3 regions of the Cellulomonas sp. Y8 genome follow, and region 3 is predicted to be linked to each of the others. Evidence: predicted binding sites of a transcription regulator. Region 3 holds the regulator's gene; each other region holds the start of a gene.
The links. Region 3 encodes Rex, which represses fermentation and respiration genes when NADH is low (regulators of the CRP and FNR family bind a similar motif). Its sites were predicted from a motif close to CTTGTGAANNNNTTCACAAG; they were not measured.
Positions count from the first base shown of each region.

Region 1: pflB (formate C-acetyltransferase) is a predicted target of Rex. The motif match lies at 886-905, and genes of this name have one in related genera.
Region 2: adhE (bifunctional acetaldehyde-CoA/alcohol dehydrogenase) is a predicted target of Rex. The motif match lies at 1,066-1,085, and genes of this name have one in related genera.

Region 1 covers NZ_CP041203.1:4,108,333-4,110,594, reverse strand. Annotated here, with positions in the region: gene pflB (formate C-acetyltransferase) at 1-857, opposite strand, end outside; gene dxs (1-deoxy-D-xylulose-5-phosphate synthase) at 998-2,262, opposite strand, start outside.
Region 2 covers NZ_CP041203.1:3,288,913-3,291,174, reverse strand. Annotated here, with positions in the region: gene FKM96_RS14895 (hypothetical protein) at 1-310, opposite strand, end outside; gene FKM96_RS14890 (hypothetical protein) at 436-804, opposite strand; gene adhE (bifunctional acetaldehyde-CoA/alcohol dehydrogenase) at 1,152-2,262, shown strand, end outside.
Region 3 covers NZ_CP041203.1:2,569,129-2,571,390, reverse strand. Annotated here, with positions in the region: gene FKM96_RS11690 (YceI family protein) at 1-392, shown strand, start outside; gene FKM96_RS11685 (redox-sensing transcriptional repressor Rex) at 554-1,288, opposite strand; gene FKM96_RS11680 (glutaredoxin family protein) at 1,298-1,618, opposite strand; gene FKM96_RS11675 (HAD family phosphatase) at 1,653-2,262, shown strand, end outside.

The DNA.
Region 1 (2,262 bases), 1.5 Mb from region 3:
TCGAGGAAGGTCGAGGTGCGGCCCAGCGACATCGCCGCGCCGTTCTGCTCCTTCACCGCGCCGAGGAACGCGAAGTACAGCCACTGCACGGCCTCGCGCGCCGTGGCGGCAGGGCGGGAGATGTCGTACCCGTAGGTCGCGGCCATCCGCTTGAGCTCCTGGAGGGCGCGGATCTGCTCCGCGTTCTCCTCGCGGTCGCGGATGACGTCCTCGACCGACGGCTCCATGTCGAGCTCGTGGCGCTCGACGCGCTTGGCCTCGATCAGGGCGTCGACGCCGTACAGCGCGACCCGCCGGTAGTCGCCGATGATGCGGCCGCGGCCGTACGCGTCCGGCAGGCCGGTGATGATGTGCGACGAGCGGGCCGCGCGGACGTTCGGCGGGTACACGTCGAAGACGCCGTCGTTGTGCGTCTTGCGGTACGTGGTGAACGTCTTGGCGACGTCGGGGTCGACGTCGTAGCCGTAGGTCTCGAGCGACTTCTCGACCATGCGCCAGCCGCCGTTGGGGAACATGGCGCGCTTGAGCGGGGCGTCGGTCTGCAGGCCGACGATGAGCTCGTTGGCCTGGTCGATGTAGCCCGCGCCGTGCGACGTGATCGTCGACGGCGTGTGGTTGTCGATGTCGTAGACGCCCTTGGCACGCTCCTCGGGGAACATCGCGCTGAGCTTCGCCCAGATGCCCGTGGTGCGCTCCGTGGGGCCGGCGAGGAAGTCGGCCTCGCCGGTGTACGGCGTGTAGTTGCGCTGGATGAAGTCGCGGACGTCGATCCCGTCACACCAGGGTCCGGTGACGAAACCGTCCCAGGCCGGCGCGGTGGCGTCGGACCCGGTCGTGGGTACTGCGGTGGTGGACATCTGAAGCTCCCTCGCTGAGTGCGTCGTACTTGCGACGCTATTCACGAGGTCATGGGATGTCTTGGGACCGAGGTCCCCCGCCCGGGTCAGGGGCGCGGAAGGGCCGCGTGACGGTGCTCACGTCCCGGACCCAGGTCCCGTCAGGCGGTCGTGCGGAGCGCCGCGAGCACGTCGCGCGCGAGGTCCGGCGCGGTCAGCCGGAGCCCGGTCAGCAGCTCGTCCCGGCTCGCGTGCTCGAGGTACCGCCGCGGGACCCCGAACGCCTGCACGGGCGTCGCGATGCCCGCGTCCCGCGCCCGCAGCCCGAGCGCCGACCCGACGCCGCCCTCGCGCACGCCGTCCTCGATGGTCACCGCGTGGTCGTGCTCCCCCACGAGCTTCACGAGCGCCGCGGGCACGGGCAGCACCCACCGCGGGTCGACGACCGTCACCCGCAGGCCGTGCTGCGCCAGCAGCTCGCCGAGCGCCAGGGCGGTCCGGGCCATCGAGCCGACACCGCACACCAGCACCGAGCGCGCGGTGCCGTCGGCTCCCGCGACCCCGTGCCGCGCGAGCACGTCCACGCCGTCGACGTCGTCGACCGCGGGCAGCGCCTCGGTGAGCGCGCCCTTCGGGTACCGCACCACCGTGGGCGCGTCGTCGACGTCGACCGCCGCGCGCAGCGCCGCCCGCAGCGTGTCCTCGTCGCGCGGCGCGGCCAGCCGCAGGCCCGGGACGACCCCGAGCAGCGCCATGTCCCACATGCCGTTGTGCGACGCGCCGTCGTCGCCGGTGAGCCCGGCCCGGTCCAGCACGAACGTCACCCCGGCGCGGTGCAGGCCCACGTCCATCAGCACCTGGTCGAAGGCACGGTTGAGGAACGTCGCGTACACCGCGACCACCGGGTGCAGCCCGGCGAACGCCATGCCCGCGGCCGTCGTCACGGCGTGCTGCTCGGCGATCCCGACGTCGAACGTGCGGGCGGGGAACGCCTCCGCGAACGGCGCGAGCCCGACCGGCTGCAGCATCGCCGCCGTGATCGCCACGACGTCGGGCCGGCGACGGCCGATCCGGACGATCTCGTCCGCGAACACGCCCGTCCAGCCGAACCGGGACGGCGCGACCGGCAGCCCGGTCTCGGGGTGGATCTGGCCGACCGCGTGGAACCGGTCCGCGACGTCCTGCTCGGCCGGCGAGTACCCGCGGCCCTTCTCGGTGATCACGTGCACGATCACCGGCCCGCCGAACGACCGGGCCCGGCGCAGCGCGAACTCCACCGCCGCCTCGTCGTGCCCGTCGACCGGGCCGACGTACTTCAGGCCGAGGTCCTCGAACATCCCCTGCGGGGCGACGACGTCCTTGATGCCCTTCTTCAGGCCGTGCAGCGCGTCGTACGCGACCCGCCCGGGCGGACCGGAGCGGCGCA
Region 2 (2,262 bases), 720 kb from region 3:
CCCGCTGCCGGTCGAGCACCAGGTACGAGAACAGGCCGGCGTAGCGCGGGTCGTCGCTCAGGGTGATGAGGTGCAGCTCGTCCGACAGCGAGATGAGGATGTCGTCGATCGACTGCCCGCCGCCCAGCTGGTCGATCGCGCGCATCTGCGCGCGCACCACCTCGGTGGCGACGGCCGCGGCGAGCTCGATGTCGAACGGCTTCACGACGGTCGACATGATCGTCATGCCGCTCGTGTAGTCGACGCCCGCGAGCGCGATCGCGCCGTCCAGCGCCATCACCTGGGCCGTTGCTTCCTCCATGCTGATCATGCGTCACTCCTCGTCGTCCGGTGGAACGGGAGCGACGCTGCCACCGGGAGGCACCACCCCAATCGCCGTTCCGCGCCCCCGAACGCGATTCGGGGGCGCGGCCCGGCGCCGGGTCCCCGCTCCGGCTAGAGCTCGACGGACCCGCCGAGCGAGCGCAGGGTGCGCCGCGCGAGCGCGAGGTTGCCGCGCCGGCGGTCGAGGGCGAGGTAGCCGAACACACCCTGGAGGCGCGGGTGGTCGCACACCAGCGTCAGGTGCAGCTCGTCCTCCAGCGTGACGAGGATGTCCTCGACCGCCCCGCCGCGACCCATCTGCTCGACTGCGCGCAGCTTGGCGCGGACGAACTCGGTGGCGACGGCCGCGGCGAGCTCGATGTCGTACGGCACGGAGGTGGCGGACGCGAGCACGAGCCCGTTCGTGTGGTCGACGAACGCGAAGGCGATCGCGCCGTCGAGGTCCATCAGGTCCTGGGCGACGTCCTGGAGCGTGGGCACGGGGGCCTCCTCGGCGGCGGCCGGCCGGGGGTCCGGCCGCGGGTCGGTGGTCGCGGACGGCGGGGGCCGACGCGCGGTGCGCCGCACGTTACCGACATTTCGACGCACTGTCAGCAATGCGCTGACCAGCGACGCAAATGTACGCAATCGATCCCAGATCCGCCTTTGTGCGCATTTTCGCGACATATCGTGCGCCGCGCGCACGACCGGCGGCCCACCCGCCGAGGCGGGACCGAGGTCCCCGGGACTCCGGTCCCAGACTTTGTGAAACTTTTCTCGATACCGTTCTGGTCGTGAGGTCGACGGAGCCCTCCGCACCCCAACCCACCACCCTCGGGAGAGTCCCCGTGACCACCACGACGACGAGCACCGACACCGCCGCGGCCATCGACCAGCTGGTCGCCGGCGCGACCAAGGCGCTGGCCGAGTACGCCCGCTTCACCCAGGAGGACGTGGACCGCCTGGTCAAGAAGGCCGCCGTCGCGGCGCTGGACCAGCACGGGCAGCTCGCCGAGCTGGCCGTCGAGGAGACCGGCCGCGGCGTCTTCGAGGACAAGGCCGTCAAGAACATCTTCGCCTGCGAGCACGTCACCAACTCGATGGCGGCGCTCAAGACCGTGGGCGTCATCTCCCGCGACGAGATCAACGGCATCACCGAGATCGCCGAGCCGGTCGGCGTCATCTGCGCCATGACCCCGGTGACCAACCCGACGTCGACGGCGATCTTCAAGGCGCTCATCGCGCTGAAGACCCGCAACCCGATCATCTTCGCGTTCCACCCGAACGCGCAGCAGTCCTCCGTGGCCGCCGCCCGCGTCGTGCGGGACGCGGCGATCGCCGCCGGCGCCCCCGAGCACTGCATCCAGTGGGTCGAGACCCCGTCGATGGAGGCCACCGGCCTGCTGATGAACCACCCGGGCGTCTCGACGATCCTCGCGACCGGCGGCAACGCGATGGTCCGGGCCGCGTACTCCTGCGGCAAGCCGGCCCTCGGCGTCGGCGCCGGCAACGTCCCCGCCTACATCGAGAAGACCGCCAAGCTCAAGCGGGCCGTCAACGACGTGGTGCTGTCCAAGTCCTTCGACAACGGCATGATCTGCGCCTCCGAGCAGGCCGTCATCCTGGACGACGAGATCTACGACGCCGCGCTGGCCGAGTTCGCCGTGCTGCACGCGTACCGCGCCACCAAGAAGGAGAAGGCGCTCCTCGAGAAGTTCATCTTCGGGGTCGAGGCCAAGGGCAAGAACTGCGGCGACGCCAAGCTCAACCCGACCGTCGTCGGCAAGTCCCCGCAGTGGATCGCCGAGCAGGCCGGCTTCACCGTCCCCGCCGATACCTCGATCATCCTGGCCGAGGTCGGCTCGGTCGGCCCGAACGAGCCGCTGACCCGCGAGAAGCTCTGCCCGGTGCTCGCCGTGCTGCGCGCCACCTCGACCGAGCAGGGCATCCAGCTCGCCG
Region 3 (2,262 bases):
CCGGTGTGACCGCCTCGCTCGACCCGTCGACCATCGCCACCGGCGACGCGAACCGCGACGGCCACCTCAAGGGCTCGACCGACTTCTTCGACCTGGAGAAGTTCGGCGAGTGGACCTTCGCCTCGACCTCGGTCGCCGCGGACGGCGAGGACTACGTCGTGACCGGCGAGCTCACCATCAACGGCGTGACCAAGACGGTCGAGCTGGCCACCGAGTTCGGCGGCGCCGCCACCGACCCGTTCGGCAACCAGCGCGCGGGCTTCTCCGCCTCGGTGACCATCTCCCGCAAGGAGTTCGGCATCACCTGGAACGCGGCCCTCGAGGCCGGCGGCGTCCTGGTGTCCGACAAGGTCGTCATCAACCTCGAGGTCTCGGCCATCAAGCAGGCCTGAGCCTCCGCACGACCCGCCGCCCCCGGCCGCGCCCCGCGCGCACGCCGGGGGCGGCGCACGTGAGGGCCCGGTCGACCGCGCACCCCTGCCGCGGTCGACCGGGCCCTCTCGTGCGTCCCGCGTCGACCGGGTAGCCGACGCGTCGACCGAGTACCCGCCGACTACTCGCTCGACGCGTCGGCTGCTCGCTCGGCGGGCCCTGGCGCGGGCGCGGTCAGTCGGCGGCGGGGGACCGGCTCGGGCTCGGCGACCACGGCCGGCGCGGCCGCGGCGCCCGAGCGCTGGCGCGCGTGGAAGCCCAGGATCTGCAGCTCCGACCCGAGGTCGACCTCGCGGACGTCCACCCCGTCGGGCACCCGCACCGTGCGCGGCGCGAAGTTCAGCACCCCGGTCACGCCCGCGGCGACCAGCCGGTCCGTGGTGGGCTGCGCGGCGGACGCCGGCGTCGCGACGATCGCCACGCTCGCCTCCTGCTCCTCGACCGCCCGCTCCAGGCCGTCGACGTGCTGCACGACGTGCCCGCCGACCTCGGTGCCGACCAGCTCCGGGTCGGTGTCGAACAGGCCGACCAGCACGAACCCGCGGTCCGCGAAGCCCGAGTAGGTCGCGAGGGCGTGCCCCAGGTTGCCGATGCCGACGATGACGACGCGGCGCTCCTCGGTCATGCCGAGCGCCTGCGCGATCTGCCGGCGCAGGTGGTCGACCTCGTACCCGACGCCGCGGCGGCCGCCCGCGCCCAGGTACGACAGGTCCTTGCGGAGCTGCGCGGGGGACGCGCCGACGAGCTCGGCGAGCTGGTCGGACGACGTGGTGGTCACGCCCTCCGACGCGAGGCCGCCGAGGGAGCGCAGGTATCCCGGCAGGCGGGCGACGGTGGTCGGCGGCAGGGCTCGCACGGCGACAGCCTAGGCCTGCGGGGCCGCCGCGAGGGCGTCGACGAGCCGGTGGCGGTCGATCTGCCAGTAGCCGACCCGCGCACCGTCGACCTCGACGACCGGCAGCAGCTCGCCGTAGGCCGTCGCGAGCGGTCGCCCGTCGCGGGCCGTGCCGCCCGCGTCGACGTCCACCTCGGCCCAGGACGCGCCGCGCTCGGCGGCCACCTCGGCCACGAGGTCGCGGGCGGCGTCGCACAGGTGGCACCCCGCGCGGGAGTAGAGGACGACGCGGGGCGGGGTCTCGGCTGGCGGGGTCTCGGCTGGCGGGGTCTCGGCTGGCGGGGTCGGCACGGCACGAGCCTAGGTCCGTGACTACAGTGGCGGCGTGCCCGAGCCCACCGAGCCCCTGACCGGCGCGCCCGCGCCGACGGCGCCGACGGGGCGCGTGGCCGCGTTCTTCGACGTGGACAACACGATCATCCGCGGCGCGAGCTCGTTCCACCTCGCCGTCGGCCTCTACCGCCGCGCCTTCTTCCAGCGCTCGGACATCGTCCGGTTCGCGGTGCACCAGATCCGCTACCTGACGTTCGGCGAGAACCGGCAGCAGATCGACGAGGTCCGCCAGCGCGCGCTCGAGATCATGCACGGCCGCTCGGTCGCCGAGGTCGTGGCGATCGCCGAGGACATCTACGACGAGGTGCTCGCGCTCCGGATCTTCCCGGGCACGCAGCGGCTGCTGGACCAGCACCTGCGCGCCGGGCACGAGGTCTGGCTGGTCACGGCCACCCCGGTCGAGATCGCCGACATCATCGCCCGCCGGCTCGGCGCGACCGGCGCCCTCGGCACGATCGCGGAGCACAAGGACGGCTTCTACACCGGCCGGCTCGTCGGGGACCTGCTGCACGGCCGCGCGAAGGCCGAGGCGGTCCGGGCGCTGGCCGAGCGCGAGGGCCTGGACCTGGAGCGGTCGTTCGCCTACGGCGACTCCACCAACG